2 regions of the Billgrantia antri genome follow, and region 2 is predicted to be linked to the other one. Evidence: riboswitches for the same ligand, from Rfam matches in the RefSeq annotation. Region 2 holds a riboswitch; the other holds the start of a gene.
The links. Region 2 has a riboswitch for thiamine pyrophosphate ahead of HNO53_RS17155 (sodium:solute symporter family transporter). Riboswitches for the same ligand answer to the same signal wherever they lie in the genome.
Positions count from the first base shown of each region.

Region 1 (3,620 bases), 2.3 Mb from region 2:
CGGTGCTTACACCTCCTTGTAGAGTTCGGCGCCTTGTTGGCGGAATTTCTCCGCCTGCTCCTCCATGCCCTGCATCACCGCCTCGGCATCGCCGTCCAGGCCGTGCTCGGCGGCGTAGTCGCGCACCTCCTGGGTGATCTTCATGGAGCAGAACTTAGGCCCGCACATGGAGCAAAAGTGGGCCACCTTGGCCGAGTCCTTGGGCAGGGTCTCGTCGTGGTACTCGCGGGCGGTATCCGGGTCGAGGCCGAGGTTGAACTGATCTTCCCAGCGGAACTCGAAGCGCGCCTTGGACAGCGCGTTGTCGCGGCGCTGGGCGGCCGGGTGGCCCTTGGCCAGGTCGGCGGCGTGGGCGGCAATCTTGTAGGTAATGATGCCGGTCTTGACGTCGTCCTTGTTGGGCAGGCCGAGGTGCTCCTTGGGCGTGACGTAGCACAGCATGGCGCAGCCGTACCAGCCGATCATCGCCGCGCCGATGCCGGAGGTGATGTGGTCGTAGCCCGGGGCGATGTCGGTGACCAGCGGGCCGAGGGTGTAGAAAGGGGCCTCGTCGCAGTACTCGAGCTGCTTGTCCATGTTCTCCTTGACCAGGTGCATGGGCACGTGACCAGGTCCCTCGATCATCACCTGTACGTCGTGCTTCCAGGCGATGCGGGTCAGCTCGCCCAGGGTCTTGAGCTCGGCCATCTGCGCCTCGTCATTGGCATCGGCCACCGAGCCGGGGCGCAGGCCGTCACCCAGCGAGAAGGCGACGTCGTAGCGCTTGCAGATCTCGCAGATCTCCTCGAAGTGGGTGTAGAGGAAGCTCTCCTGATGGTGGAACAGGCACCACTTGGCCATGATCGAGCCGCCGCGGGAGACGATGCCGGTGACGCGCTTGGCGGTCAGCGGCACGTAGCGCAGCAGCACGCCGGCGTGGATGGTGAAGTAGTCCACGCCCTGTTCGGCCTGTTCGATCAGGGTGTCGCGGAAAACCTCCCAGGTGAGATTCTCGGCCACGCCGTTGACCTTCTCCAGGGCCTGATAGATCGGTACCGTGCCGATCGGCACCGGGGCGTTGCGGATGATCCACTCGCGGGTCTCGTGGATGTTCTGCCCGGTGGAGAGATCCATGATGGTGTCGGCGCCCCAGCGGATGCCCCAGGTCATCTTGTCGACCTCCTCTTCGATGGAGGAGGTCACCGCCGAGTTGCCCAGATTGCCGTTGATCTTCACCAGGAAGTTGCGGCCGATGATCATCGGCTCGGACTCGGGGTGGTTGATATTGCAGGGGATGATGGCACGGCCCGCGGCCACTTCCTGGCGCACGAATTCCGGGGTGATTTCCTCGGGCAGCTTGGCGCCGAAGCCCTGACCGGCATGCTGGTGACCCAGGATGCGCTCGACCTCCGCTGTGCCCAAGGCTTGCCTGCGCTGATTTTCACGGATGGCGATGAACTCCATCTCCGGCGTGACGATGCCCTGGCGCGCGTAGTGCAACTGGGTGACGTTCTTGCCTTCCTTCGCGCGGCGCGGTGTGCGGGTCAGGTCGAAGCGCAGTGGGGCGAGCATGGGGTCGCTGGCACGGCGCTGGCCGTACTCGCTGGTCGGGCCGTCGAGGAACTCCGTATCACCGCGTTCCTCGATCCAGGCGCGGCGCAGCTCGGGAAGGCCGCGACGCAGGTCGATGTCGGCACGTGGGTCGGTATAGGGGCCGGAGGTATCGTAGACCAGCAGCGGCGGGTTTTCTTCGTCGGCACCGGAGGTCTTGGTCGGCGACAGCGAGATCTCGCGGAAGGGCACGCGGATGTCGGGACGCGAGCCCTCGACGTAGATCTTGCGTGAGCCGGGCAGCGGCTGGACGGCGGCCTCGTCGACCTTGGCGGTCTCGGCGAGAAAATGGGCGGTCTTGCTCATCGTTTGTTCTCCCTAGGGGTAACGCGTTTCAGGGTGTCAGGGAGGACAGGTGGGAAGTGACAGGGGCAGGGAGTCCGGTCTTGCCGAGCCTGCATGTCGCTTGATCCCTACGCTGGTCCTAGCCAGTTCAGGTTCAACGGGATCCATGCTCGGACGCGTGCGTCGCATGATCTCAGCCGTCTTCAACGGCACCCCGTCAAGCGTTTGGTGGTCGGGTGATCGCACGATCACCAGCCTACTGGGACCCACTGGGCTGACCAGAACCAGCGGGTGGATGGCGATGGGGCCAGGGGGCGATCAAAGCGCCCGATCCAGCCCCATCTGCCAGAAATCGATCTCGAGCCGGGTGGCATCGCGGAACACCTCGACGAGCTCGCCGAAGCGCGCCGGAGTGACGTCGGCCAGGCGTGCATCGAGCCATTCGAGCTCGGCACGCATGGCGTCCTGGAACTCCTCGCCCTCGTACATGGCGATCCAGGCGTCATAGGGGTTGGCGTTGCCGCGTACGGTCGCGTCCTGGGCGTTGAGCCAGTTGGCGATCTCGCCGTAACCCACCAGGCAGGGGGCCAGCGCAACATGAAGATCGAGCAGGTCGCCGCGGTTGCCGGTATCCAGCACGTATCGGGTATAGGCCATGGTGGCCCGCGCCTCGGGCAGCGCGGCCAGCTGCGCCTCGGAGATGTCCCACTCGCGGCAAAAACCGACATGAAGACCGAGCTCCACGTCGAGGATGGCCTTGAGCCCCTCATGGGCCTGGCGCAGGTCGGCCAGGGTGCGGCTCTTGTAGGCGGCCAGCGCGTAGGCGCGTGCGAAGTGGATCAGGAACAGGTAGTCCTGCTGCAAGTAGTGGCGGAAGGCGTCTTCTTCCAGGGTGCCGTTACCCAGGTCGCGCACGAAGTCGTGCTCGACATAGGCGCGCCAGTCGTCGTGGCAGGCGTCGGTCAGGTCGGTGAAGCGATAGCCCATCTTGCCTCCGGTGGTAAAGCGGATCCGGAGCGTGGGCGAAAGGAGAGTGGGCAGGGCAGATAAGGGAGTGCTGGTACCTGGCCACCGCTTGATTCCTACGCCGGTACGAGCCGGATCAGGTTCAACGGGCCCCGCCGTGACGACGCATCTGCAGCAGACATGTCGTATGGCGATCTCAGCCGGTTCCACCGGCACCCCGTCAAGCGTTGTGGCCAGTCTAGCAGGATGATGCCGTCTTGCCAGTCACCGCAGCGAAATGCGTCTTCAATAGAGGCGGTAACGCTTGTGATTTGGCACGCCCAGCTGCTCCTCGATCACTTTGCGGTAACGCTTGTACTCCCACTGGTATTGGGCCGGATCCAGGGCGATTGCGGCTTCCACGCAGGCGTTGACGCCGGTGGCCGACTGCGTCTCGTCGTCAGCGTAGACTCGCTCGTCGGCGGCGAGGAAGTGGATGGCGAAGCCCCGGCCGGGAAGGCGTCGCGCCACACCGGTGACCACCCTGGCATCGGTGCGTGCGACCAGCTTGGGCAGCAGGGTCGCGGTGTAGGCCAGGCGGTGATAGAAGGGGGCGAATACGCCGCTGCCCCAGTCGGGCTCCTGGTCCGGCAGGATACCGACGGCCTCACTGCGCTTTAGCGCCTTGAGCAGTGCGGCGACGCCGCGCGGGTTGGTCGGTACCAGGCTGGCGCCCATGCGCTCGCGCCCCTGACGGATCACCGGGTCGAGTTCGGCGATCTTGGGGGGCTCGTACATGG
Region 1 is NZ_CP053383.1:1,419,884-1,423,503, forward strand. Features, by position in the region: gene thiC (phosphomethylpyrimidine synthase ThiC) at 7-1,896, opposite strand; TPP riboswitch at 1,984-2,102, opposite strand; gene tenA (thiaminase II) at 2,194-2,862, opposite strand; TPP riboswitch at 2,938-3,071, opposite strand; gene HNO53_RS06705 (lysophospholipid acyltransferase family protein) at 3,127-3,620, opposite strand, start outside.
Region 1: it holds a riboswitch for thiamine pyrophosphate, as region 2 does, so the genes downstream of both, thiC (phosphomethylpyrimidine synthase ThiC) here and HNO53_RS17155 (sodium:solute symporter family transporter) in region 2, are expected to answer to the same signal.

Region 2 (3,620 bases):
GCGCGAACTGGAGAGAGCCAACAGGCGGCTCATGGCGCTGGCGCGCACGGATCCGCTGACCGGCCTGTTGAATCGCCGACAGTTCCATGAGCTGGTCGAGGAGAAGCTGCAGGAGCGTCGACGCAGCGGTCAGCCGCTGCTGTTCGCGGTGATGGATATCGACGACTTCAAGCTGTTCAACGATACCCATGGCCATCAGGCCGGGGATGAGGTGCTGATGCAGGTGGCGACGCTGCTACTCGATCACTTCCGGCGCGCCGGCGACCGGTTGTTCCGCCTCGGGGGAGAGGAGTTCGGTATCCTGCTCGAGGCCGACTCCCTGGAGGCGGGCCAGCACGCCCTGGAGCGCTTCCGTCAGGCCCTGGAGCAGCTTCGGATTCCCCACGAAACGTCGCGCCATGGCGTGGTGACCGGTTCCTTCGGCCTGGTGTGCTGCAGCGACTGCCGACAGGTGCCCTCTGCCATAGCCCTATATCGCCAGGCGGACCAGGCCATGTACGAAGCCAAGGAGCGTAGCCGCAACCGGGTGGTGACCCGGTCGCTGGCCGGGGCTTGGGAGTGAATTTGCTTGCGGGATGCGCGTATGTCGCATGGACATCATCTTTACGTTGACGTTAACTGTCGTTACCGCAAAGACGCCAGAGGTTTTGCCATGACTGCACCGCTCAGCCGCTTTCCCGTCCCCGAGTCGATCAATGACCTACCCGAGGATATTCGGGAGGCCATTCTCGCCGTGCAGGAGAAGGCCGGTTTCGTACCCAACGTGTTCCTGATGCTGGCCCATCGCCCGGACGAGTTCCGTGCCTTTTTCGCCTACCACGATGCGCTGATGGAGCGTGAATCCGACACGCTCACCAAGGCGGAGAAAGAGATGATCGTGGTGGCTACCAGCGCGCGCAACCGCTGCCTCTACTGCGTGGTGGCCCACGGCGCGCTGGTGCGCATCTACGGCAAGGATCCGCTGCTGGCCGACCAGGTGGCGATCAACCACCGCACTGCGCCGATCAGCGAGCGCCACCGGGTAATGCTCGACTTTGCCCTGCACTGCGGCCTGGACGTGGGCGAGCTCACCGACGAATGGCAGGCCCGTCTCACCGAGGTTGGCTTCACCCACGACGACATCTGGGACATCGGTGCCATCGTCGCCTTCTTCGGCCTCTCCAACCGCCTGGTCACCCTCACCGGTACCCCGCCCAATCCGGAGTTCTACCTGATGGGTAGGGTGCCGCGAGAGAACAAGTAACTCGTCAGGTCAGGCGCTGCAGGCTTCCATCAGCCGCCGCACCGGTTCCAGCTGACTGACGTGCAATACCATCACGCTGTTGCCGGGGGCATCCTGGCTGGGGCGGACCACGGCGAACTCGCCCTCTTCGAGATGGAATTCATGGATCTCGCGAAGGCCTTCCGGCGTCCGGCACTGGATCGAGCGGTAGGTGTCGTCCTCGCCGTAGGTCAGGCGATGGTAGACCTTGAAGAAGGTGTAGAGCGTTAGGCCCTGGTCGAAGGCTGGCCAGCGGGCGGGAATGCTGCGCATCTCTTCGTCGAGAACCTGCCCCTTGGCCTCGGCGGCGGCGATGGCGTCGGCCAGTGGCTCGGCGAGCAGCGAGGCATCGTCGCGCGGCAGCGGGGCGGCATGATCGATGGCCTGCTGATGGTCGCTGCTGATTCGCGCCAGATCGTCGAGCGAGGCGATACGGTAGTCGCCATGGGCCAGATCGGCGGGCTCGAAGCCGCCGTTTTCCCAGCCATGAATGACTCGCAGCGTCAGGCGGCCGTTGGCCAGCGGCTCGCCGACCAGTGCCTGCAAGGCGACCCTCAGGTGCAACTGCCGCTCGACGGAAAGATTGTCGAAGGCGGAGTAGGGGTCGGCAAAGATCTGATGAAGATGCCCGGGGGCGTGTTCCTTGGCTTCGCTAAACATGGTGGGTCCCTGCGGGGGAGAAGTGTTCTGGTTTTTTCGTTGTTATATCATTCCAGAGGCTCGAGTCATATCGGTCCGTGTGGGGCCAGCTTGAGTCTAGCGACGCAAAATTCATTCACTGTCGCCAGGGGAGTCTCGCTGCGGCGGGGCTGAGAGAGCGCCAGGCGCTGACCCTGGAACCTGATCCGGTTCATGCCGGCGGAGGAAGTGCGACATGTCCTATCTGACGTCAGCCGTGCTCGGCGCGGCGCTGCTGTGCTTTGTTTTCCTGGGCCTGCGCGCCCGCCGGGCCGACGGTCCACTCGACGACTACATCACCGCCCGCAACTCCCAATCTGCCGCCACCCTGGGGCTGTCGTTCCTGGCCTCGGGCATGGGGGCGTGGATACTTTTCGCGCCGCCGGAGATCGGCGCCTTCGTCGGTCCGGTGGCGTTGGCGGGGTACGCCATCGGCTCGGCGCTGCCGTTCATCGTGCTGGGACTCTACGGCCCGGCGATCCGCCGTCACCTGCCCGAGGGGCGCAGCATCGGGGAGTTCGCCGAAGTCTGCTACGGCGCCGGCGTGCGGCGCTGGGTGGCGCTGGTCTCGATTCTCTATATGGCCTGTTTTCTCGCCGCCGAGCTGACGGCCATCGGCGCGATCACCGCGCTGCTTTCCGACGTGCCGCCGGCACTGGTGGTGATCGGCGTGGCCGTGACCACCCTGCTCTACACCGCCATCGGTGGCCTGAGGGCGAGCCTGGCCACCGACCGCTGGCAGGCATGGCTGCTGATCGCTTTGCTGCTGGTGGTAGGCGGCGTGGCGCTTGCGCGCCTGCCCGAGATGCCCGCAGGCGCGGCGCTGCCGTCGATTCCCGTCGACGGCGCACTGGGCGTGGCGCTAACGCTGGTCATCGCGGTCACGGCGGCCAACCTGTTCCATCAGGGCTACTGGCAGCGGGTGTGGGCCGCCCGCGACGAGCGTGCGCTCAACCGGGGCGCCTGGCTGGGCGGCGCGACCACCGTGGCGGTGGTCGCGATGGTGGGCGGGCTCGGCATGCTGGCGTCGATGAGCGGCGTGGCACTAGGCGAGCCGCCGATGCCGTTCTTCGCTCTGCTCGGCGAGGCGCCAAGCTGGCTGGCGCTGCCGGCGCTGGTTCTGGCGGTGACCCTGGTTGCCTCCAGCGTCGATACTCTGCAGAACGGCATCGCCTCGCTGGTGGTGGCGGGGTCCGGCAGGCGCGGGTTGCCCATCGGTGCGGCGCGGCTGGTCACGGTAGGGCTAATGGTGCCGGTGGTGATCGTGGCACTTCAGGGCCTCTCGGTGCTGCGGCTGTTCCTGATCGCCGACCTGCTGTGTGCCGCCATCGTGGTGCCGGTTCTGCTGGGACTGTGGCGCCGCATGACGCCGCTGGCCGCGGTGATGGGTGGCGTGGCGGGGCTGCTTGGCGCGATCCTGCCCGGCTGGGTCGCCCAGGGCAGCCTGGCAGCTGGCTTGCTGGCGGCGAGCTTCCCGGGCAGCATCCCCACGCTGCCGCCGTTTCTCGGCGCGTTGGCGGCCTCCACGCTGGTCAGCCTGGCTGTGGCATGGACGGCACCGCATGAGCGTATCCGCACGCAGTGAATTGGCCTCCTGGCCGGTTTGCGCTTAATGAAGTCTCGATCTGTCGTCGCGCCAGCTCCCGGCTGGCGCATTTCTCATTCCTTCTCCAGACCAAAG
Region 2 is NZ_CP053383.1:3,711,731-3,715,350, reverse strand. Features, by position in the region: gene HNO53_RS17170 (sensor domain-containing diguanylate cyclase) at 1-562, shown strand, start outside; gene HNO53_RS17165 (peroxidase-related enzyme) at 653-1,243, shown strand; gene HNO53_RS17160 (hypothetical protein) at 1,253-1,921, opposite strand; TPP riboswitch at 2,038-2,146, shown strand; gene HNO53_RS17155 (sodium:solute symporter family transporter) at 2,136-3,524, shown strand.